Regions from separate parts of the Leptolyngbya sp. CCNP1308 genome, predicted to be linked through region 1. Evidence: riboswitches for the same ligand, from Rfam matches in the RefSeq annotation. Region 1 holds a riboswitch; the other holds the start of a gene.
The links. Region 1 has a riboswitch for cobalamin ahead of VB780_RS27435 (hypothetical protein). Riboswitches for the same ligand answer to the same signal wherever they lie in the genome.
Positions count from the first base shown of each region.

Region 2: it holds a riboswitch for cobalamin, as region 1 does, so the genes downstream of both, VB780_RS24415 (HupE/UreJ family protein) here and VB780_RS27435 (hypothetical protein) in region 1, are expected to answer to the same signal.

Region 1 is NZ_JAYGIH010000107.1:58,342-62,549, forward strand. It holds gene VB780_RS27415 (COR domain-containing protein) at 1-34, opposite strand, end outside; gene VB780_RS27420 (hypothetical protein) at 282-485, opposite strand; gene VB780_RS27425 (ureidoglycolate lyase) at 1,048-1,542, shown strand; gene VB780_RS27430 (DUF1636 domain-containing protein) at 1,623-2,027, opposite strand; gene VB780_RS27435 (hypothetical protein) at 2,099-2,536, opposite strand; cobalamin riboswitch at 2,642-2,846, opposite strand; gene VB780_RS27440 (hypothetical protein) at 2,911-3,228, opposite strand; gene VB780_RS27445 (aminopeptidase P family protein) at 3,468-4,208, shown strand, end outside.
Region 2 is NZ_JAYGIH010000081.1:9,527-13,734, reverse strand. It holds gene VB780_RS24420 (AarF/ABC1/UbiB kinase family protein) at 1-1,164, opposite strand, end outside; cobalamin riboswitch at 1,323-1,498, shown strand; gene VB780_RS24415 (HupE/UreJ family protein) at 1,550-2,209, shown strand; gene VB780_RS24410 (pentapeptide repeat-containing protein) at 2,245-2,634, opposite strand; gene VB780_RS24405 (hypothetical protein) at 2,894-3,517, shown strand; gene VB780_RS24400 (ligase-associated DNA damage response exonuclease) at 3,565-4,208, opposite strand, start outside.

The DNA of each region.
Region 1 (4,208 bases):
TCTCGATAATCTGCAATAGCTCGTCGTGGGTCATAGGGGTGATAATTCAAAATTTGCTATTCGAGGATGCGACGGACGAGGGGATGGGGCGACATCGACAACGCTGGGCGGTAAACCACTCGGAGGGCGCACAGCAGGAGAAAATCCACAGGGGCTACCGGGGATTATGGCATTACTACAGCAGAGCCAGCCAAATTCGGGAATCGCTTCAATATCTGGCGGGGGGGCACAGAGATGTGCCTATATCAGGCATAGGGCGCAGATAGTTTTTCCAGCTGTTTTCAATCCCAACGGGCGAATTGGCGACAGTCATCAGGCAGGGTGCCCCCTACCAGGCCAACAATCGTGGCGATGGTGATGAGAATGCCCTCCTTGTCGGTTTCACCGTCAACCGTATAGGTTCCAGAAATACCCTCAAGGGCCAAGAGCGCTTCCGTTGCGGCAACGGCATCGGTTCCGGCGATCGCCACCTGAATATCTGCCATAGAAGATTTGTCAAAAGTTTGGTCAATCCTACCAGGCCGATGGGTTACGGTCATCCCAGAATAGCGATCGCGCCCAGGCATCCACGCCCCACATCGCAGCCGACTCCGCCAGGTGCGAACCCAGCTGCCCTTTATGTGAACCCAGCTGCGTAAATGGCGAACCCAGCTGCGTCAGCGGTGAACCCAGCCTCGTCCACGGCGAACCCAGCTGCCTGGGGGCGAGGCCAGCTTCGTGGCGATCGAGGCCAGCTTCGTGAATGGCGAACCCAGCTTCACCGCTGGTGAAGATAGGCCCGCCGTCGGGGTACCCAGCCCCGTTTCTCAGGAAAAGAGGAGCAAGCTAGGCGTGGTTCGGTTGTAGCAAACGACAGTTGGCTGGAATCTATCCATCGAAGAGTCAGCCACGTCGCTTCCTGGGAGGGGCGATCTTCTAGCGCTCAATTGCAGAGGGCATCGAAACTCTAAAAATCGTCAGCGGCCACCAAAATCTGGAGGCATCATTTAAGCATGGCGACAGCCAACCCTAGGCATGCAGCGCTCACACTTCCCGTATCACACACTGATGGCTCCACCCCTCACCCTGCAACAGCTCACAGCGCAGCCCGCTACCTCAGAGAATTTTGCCGCCTTCGGCCAGGTGATTTTCCCCCGTGCCGATGGTGCCGTCTTTGGCCCCAGCGATGCCCAGCTCCAGCTCGATCGCGGCATTCCCCGCTTTTATATAATGACGCTGATGAACAGGGGCACCCGGTTTCGCGCCATCACCCGGCACCAGCGCTGCACCCAGTGCCTAGGGGCGCTGGAGGGCAAAGATTGGTTTATGGCAGTCGCCCCTCCCAGCGCTGCCGACCAGCCCGACCCCAGCCAAATCCGCGCCTTTTACATCCCCGGCAACGGCTTTATCAAGCTAGAGGTAGGCACCTGGCACGCGGGGCCATACTTTTGCCATCCCACGGTGAACTTCTACAATCTGGAGCTGAGCGACACAAATATTACCGACCACCAGACCTGTCTTCTGGCGCAGGACTTCGGGCTAGAGTTTGAAATCGTGGTGTGAGTGTCGTTATTCCCAACCGTTCCCTAAACGGAGCATCTCCACAGGAGCAAGGGACGGCTGGGAATGGCTGAGTTGATGAGTTATCGGGCGATCGCAGCTTCCACCTCCCCAGCTACCAAAGGCGGAAGGACGTAGGCGGTAGCTTTTTTGATGGCGGGCGATCGCAGCCCGTAGGGCACCTTGCCATTCGCTGAGGCAGCGTACTGGCGACAAAACTCCGCCAGGTCGGGGGCCGACTGGCTAGGCGACAGATCGTTGAAAATAAACGTGAGCTTGCCGGGGGCACTGAGGGCGACGTTGCAGGCGCGATCGCAAGCGGCCATACAGCGCACCGGCTGAAGGGCGATTTCGCCCTGGCCGGTTTCGGCTTTTAGGCAGTCGGTGAGCTGGTCGATCAGGTGCTGTCCCCCAGGGGTGTCGCCCGCGCTAGATTCAGCGGCGGGGAATTTGCACAGGGCGCAGACAAATAACGTCGGTTGGGTCATTGGGTTCAAACCATAGGTGAATAGGGTCGCCAGCCAGCCCCGAAGCTTGAGCGGCTGACAACACCGAGAAATTAGGATTTGGGAGTAACGGTAAACTCGGCCTGGCGATTGCCCATTTGGCGAGAGCAATCCGGCGGCGGCACCGCCCAGCCCTTTAAGCAAGAGATATGGGGCTGCGAGTCACCCAGCAGCAGCAGCATGGCGTCCTGCGCCGGGTCGTAGGTGGCGACGGCATTTTCTACCGCTGGTCGCTGATCGGCAGCTAGGTTCAGATCTTGCCAGCAGGTCGCCAGTTCGGCCTGGGGCACAAAGCGGGCGGTGTAGGGCACCGCCGTGCGGCTCCAGTCCACCGTGGCGGTGACGCCGTGGATTTCGCAGACCACCATGCCGTGACCATGCTCAAGAAACCCCTGCCAAGCCAGATGGCCCAGGGGCAGCCAGTATTCTCGAATAAACAGCGGCTGCCAGTCGCCAAAGCAGCCCTGCCAAACCGTATCTTGTACGCGCATGGCCATTACCCTGCGCGGCTAAAAACGGCTAAAAGCTGTGACCCAGAGCGCCAGCGCTCTAGGGCAAACCAAAGACTATTAGTCATCTGCACCTCGCAGATGGATATGAAGTGGGCATCCATCGGCGGGCGTTCTGACTCGGAGAATTTTGGATTTTGGGTTTTAGATTTTGGATACATGTCTATCCAAAATCGCCAATCTAAAATCTAAAATCGCCTCACAGCTGCGGGACAGTGGCAGATTTGCGCTGCGCTTTCCCCGTTTCCTTTAGCGGCTGACCCCCGCTAAAACCGACAGAGCTGCATCCTAACACCTCAGAGGCGAAGCGATCGGCAACAAATCGTTGCGATTTGTAGGGCCATTAGATGGTCAGGCTAATGCCCGTGGGGAGCCTGACGGCGGCGGTAGGCATCCATATAGACCACATTGGCTCCAGCGCGGTAGTCGCCGTGGCCAGCGAGCAACCCCGAGGCTTTGACCTGCTTGGCCAGCGCCACGGTGAGGGTTGAGCCCGCTTCAGGCGGCACCCAGAGCTGTTTGAAGCTGACATTAATCTCAGTGCCTGGTGCCCAGCCTTCCTGGCGTACCCAGCAGCGATCGCGATCGCACCGCACTACTACAAAATCGGGGACATGGTCATCTTGACCTTTGAGGCGAACCCGTGACCCTGGCCGAATCGTTAAGGAAGCCATAGCGCTGCACCTGAAATAGGCTAGCCGTTATAGATCCAACATAGTTCATTTGAACTGAATTTTGAACGGGAAATTCACAAAAAAATAATTTATTGGTTTTATTTTAGGGGATGTTTCTCCGCTTTGGGGTTAACGGCGGGCAACGGAGGGTTAACGCTAGATTTAGATTGTCAATCTTGCCAGCTCTCCAGGGCTGGTGGGCTGTGGCAGACTAAAGAAGTCGTCGGCTTTGGTTGTCTATGCCCCCTCAGACCAACCCGTTACCGCTGGCTGCGGTGCTGCAGCACCGCCGCGATCGCCTAGCTGAGATCTATCCTGGGCCGGTGGTGCTGGAGTCGGGGCGGGCGGTGTCGCGCAACTTTCCGGCCAACACCTATCCCTTTCGGGCCAACAGCCATTTTTTGTATTTTGCGGGGCTGCCCCTGGCCAACGCCGCCATCCATCTCGCCGGGGGGCGGCTGACGCTGTTTATGGATGACACCTCCCCCGAAGCCGCCCTGTGGCACGGGCCGAGCCCTAGCCGAGATGCGATCGCCGCTGAAATCGGGGCTGACGCCGCCTATCCTTACCAAGATTTAGAGGCCAAACGGGCTGAAGCGGCAACGTTGCCCCGCCAAGCTGCCGCCAATCCAGAGCCGAGCCAATCCCTGATTGAAGCCCTCGTGACCCTGCGGCTGCACCACGACGATTACGCCCTCGACCAAATCAGACAAGCGGCGGCGGTTTCTGTGGCTGCCCACAAAGCCGGTATGGCTGCCACCCAAGGGGCCACCACCGAAGCTCAGGTGCGGGCCGCCATGGAGCAGGTGATCATCGGTCAGGGCATGGCCTGCGCCTACAACAGTATTGTCACCGTTCACGGCGAAGTGCTGCACAACGAGCAATACCACCACGGCCTGGCTCCGGGCGATCTATTGCTGGCCGATGTGGGAGCCGAAGCGGCGAGCGGCTGGGCCTCCGATATCACCCGTACCTGGCCG
Region 2 (4,208 bases), on a different contig from region 1:
GCGCAGGTTATTGCGAATGCCCGCCGCCAGAATTTCGCCAAAAATTTCGGCGGTGTTGATCTGCTCCAAACTGAGGCCATAGTAGCGGCCCAGCAGGCGGGTGTAGTCGCTCTCTAACCGAGCCAGGTTCACGGGCTTGAGGGGTTCGGCCAGCTGGAGGGTGAGCTGGGTGCAGCGCTGGGCGTCGCAGTTGACGATCGCCAACACCATTTCGGTCATGGTATTGCGGGTGCGCGGATCCATATGGCCCATCATGCCGCAGTCGAGCAGGGCCACCCGGCCATCAGTGAGGTAAAAGATATTGCCGGGGTGGGGGTCGGCGTGGAAAAACCCATCGACAAAATACTGCTTAAAGAACGCGCGAAACAGCAGCGTAGTGGCCGCCGCCCGCAGGCCAATAGTGCTGCTGTGGACGTCTTCAGCCATCAGGTTGGCCTTGAGCAGGGGGGTGCCCTCCAGCCACTCCATGGTCATAATCTTGGTATTGGTCAGATCCCAATAGATCTGTGGCACGATCAGCTGGCTAGCGTCATACCAGGTGCTTTTAGACAGGTTGCGCCGCAGCTGATCGGTGTAGGCGGCCTCGGTGGTGAAGTCGAGTTCGGCGTTGAGGGCGTCGGCAAATTCTTCTGCTAAATCGACCACGTTGTAGCGCTGGCCAAACTGGGTCGCCGACACCAGCCGGGCAATATCGCGAATTAAGGTCATGTCGCGCTCGACCTGGCGCTCGATGCCGGGGCGCTGCACCTTAAGAGCGACTTGGCGGCCATCCTTGAGCACGGCTTTATGGGTTTGGGCAATGGAACCGGCGGCGATCGCCCGGTAGTCTAGCCGCTCAAATAGCTCCTCCGGGGGCCGCCCCAGGTGCTGGCGAATGTGAGCCTCAATCTCCTTGGGGTCTACGGGGGGGACAGTGCTTTGCAGGCTGCTGAGTTCTTCGATGTAGGCCGGGGGCATGAGGTCGGGACGGGTGCTCAACAGCTGCCCCAGCTTGACGTAGACCGGCCCCAGGTCAGTCAAAATATTGCGCAGCACTGCCGGGGGCGGAATCTCGGGCTCGTCGGCTTTGCCGCCCACCAGCAACCGCCGCATATAGTCCCAGCCGTTGCCGAGCACTACTTCAATAATTTCTTTTTGTCGGGCTAGACGTGACGAGGAAACCATTGGGGGCAGAGGTGGCAGTTTGCCTGATGGTAGCGTATGGGGGAGATGGGGAAGGCAAGGGAGATGGGGAAGGTGAAGTAAGTGGAAAGGTGAGGGAGATGGGGGAGGGGGGTGACTATTGGTGAACCTAAGGGGAAAGGCGGATTAGCCCGGTGCTATGATGCTTGGGCGCTGTCGGTTCCGGTGGGGATCAGCCACTGGAGGCAACGGGGAAAGTGCAGTGCAAGACTGCCGCTGTCCCGCAGCTGTGAGGCTATTTTGGTGTTCGGCGAGGTATCTCGCCGAACACCAAAATAGCTGAGCCAGAACGCCCGCCGATCGCCCATCTAATTTCCCCTGTTCTTTCTTCGTCTGCGAGGTACGGATGAATTATCGATTGGCTGCCTTGAAATCAATTACGGCTGGTTTTTCACGGAAGCTGCTAGGGCGTGGCATCGGGGGCGCGATCGCCGCCCTGCTGCTGCTGCCCCTGCCCAGTTTGGCCCACCACGCCATGGGGGGCGAGTTGCCTACCTCCCCTATTGAAGGCTTTGTATCGGGTCTAGCCCACCCCGTGATTGGCCTCGACCACCTAGCCTTTGTGGTGGCGGTGGGGCTGCTGGCAGCAGTTAGCGCCTGGGGCATTGTGATCCCCATGGTCTTTGTGCTGGCGGCCATGGCCGGGGCGGGGCTGCACTTGACTGGTGTCACGCTACCGGCAGCGGAGCTAGTAATTTCTGGGTCGGTGCTGGGGTTTGGTGTACTGCTGGCGCTCAGAGATCGGCCCCAGAGTATTGTCATTACAGGATTGGCGGCCCTAGCGGGGCTGTTTCACGGGTATGCCTACGGCGAAGCCATCTTCGGAGCTGGGGCCATGCCCCTGGCGGCCTACCTAGCTGGCTTCACAACCGTACAGATGGGCATCGCAATGGCGGCCTTTTTCTTTGGGCGGCAGCTTAAGCAGGGATCTACAGCGCTGTTTATGCAGCGGGCCGGCCTGGTGATTTGCGGTATTGGCGCTGCGTTTTTAGCGACCACGCTGGTCAATACCCTGCTGCCCGTCTAAGAACATCCTAAGGGTGAGGGCTACGGCTATAGTTGCTAGCGATCGCGCTTTAGACCCTGCTGCACCGGGTCAAACCCCTGGGGAAAATGGGTTTCCTCAGGGTCGTAATCGGCAGTGGCGAGGGTGGCTCCGCTCAGATTGGCCGTTTTGAGATTGGTGCCAATGAGCATCGCCCCCCGCAGGTCGGCTCCGGTGAGGTCGGCTTCGGCCAGGTTGGCGTAGCTGAGGTCGGCTCCCCGCAGATTGGCCTGGCGCAGGGTACTGCCGCTGAGGTCGGCATAGCTGAGGTCGGCCCCCTTAAGGTCGGCCCCGCTCAGGTCAACCTCTGACAAAATGATGCTGCTAAAGTTACGCTGCCCAGAGGCATAGACCTGCAAGAGATCCGCAGCGGAAGCAATGTCGGCGATGGGGGTGGGCTGGGTCATGGCGAATCCTGGAATAGACTCCTTCAGCTTAGGGGTTGACCACAGACCCAGGCCACAGTCGTAACCATCCTTTAAGGGCCTCTCTGGAGGGGCTATGGTTAGACTGCCGGGAAGGCGATTGAGGGTCTAAATGGGCTAAATTCTGCCCTATTTCTGCTTGGGGCTGAGCCTGTTATGAAATAGGCACAGGGGCCTAGGCATAAATGCTTGAGGGAGCGGTATGCTTAAGCCGTTTGGTTGAGCCAGCGGTGCATTCCCTATGACCCTATCTCCTGCTTGGGCGGCGGCCCTGTTTATGCCCGCAGCCGTGGGATTGCTGTACCAGGCGGTGCAGCCCCATCCCTGGCCCTATCGTCTGCTGGCTCTGGCGTTGTTGGTCGGCATTTTTGAGCAGGCCCATATGGCCAGGGTCGATCTACGTCATGTTCAGATTGTGGGGCAACGCTGGAGCGATCCTCGGTTGCAGTCCTTTGGCCGGGTCGTCGTTTGGGCTGTCGTGGGTCAGCTGGCAGGGTTTTATGGGGCGGCGGCAGGCTATTTAGGCAGCGGCATGGCGGTGATTATGCTGAGCGTAATGGGCTTTAACCTGATGGCTAAGATTCGGCTAGAGATCTCCAGTTTGCAGCCGATTCAGGCGGCGGGCTGGCGATCGCGCCTCGGTGTGCTGGTGTTAGATGCGATCGCCCTCATCCTCGCCCTGCTGTGGATTGCCCAGCAAGTTCAGGGCTGGGTTGCCGGGGGGTTGTTCACCATTACCGTGGTCTACGGCATCAGCAAACTGATCACCTACGCCGCCGCCCTGCGCTCTGGTGCAGCGAAAAGCTCAGCGATCCATGTCGCTCACGCCGCTCAAGAGCATCCACAGACCTCCCAGCAAAATTAGCAGGGCCAATCCGCCCATCGCTGCGTCTAGCCAGGATGTTGCTTCCATTAGATATCCCCCTCTCCCTCAAACAGCGTGTCTAGGGGCATGGCCGCTAGGTTTAACGATTCTTGCAGATAGCGCGACACCACGTCTGACTGGCCATGGGTAACGTACACCGTTTTGGCCCCAGTATCTTTCACCGTTTGAATCAGCCCTGGCCAGTCGGCGTGGTCAGAGAGCACAAAACCGCGCTCGTAGCCGCGCCGCCGCCGCGCCCCCCGCACCGCCATCCACCCCGAGGCAAAGGCGGTTTGGGGATGTTTAAACCGCTTCATCCAGCTAGAGCGGTGGCCCGAGGGCGGGGCCAGCACCAGATCGCCCGTAAATTTGTGGGTACGAGGTATTTCTGACGTGCAAATCGTCGGCACCATCGCCACACCCTGCTGGCGGTAAATCTCGGTCAGCACATGAATTGCGCCGTGGACGTAGACGGGCCGATCAGTCAGCTTAACCAGCTCACTCAGCACTCGCTGGGCCTTGCCAAAGGCATAGCAAAACAGAATCGACGGGCGCTCAGGATCGCCTTGCCACCAGTCGTAGATCTGGCGGGTGGTTTCGGCACCGCTTTCCCATCGGTAAATCGGCAGACCAAAGGTGGCTTCGGTGATGAACGTGTCGCAGGGCACCACCTCAAAGGGGGCGCAGGATG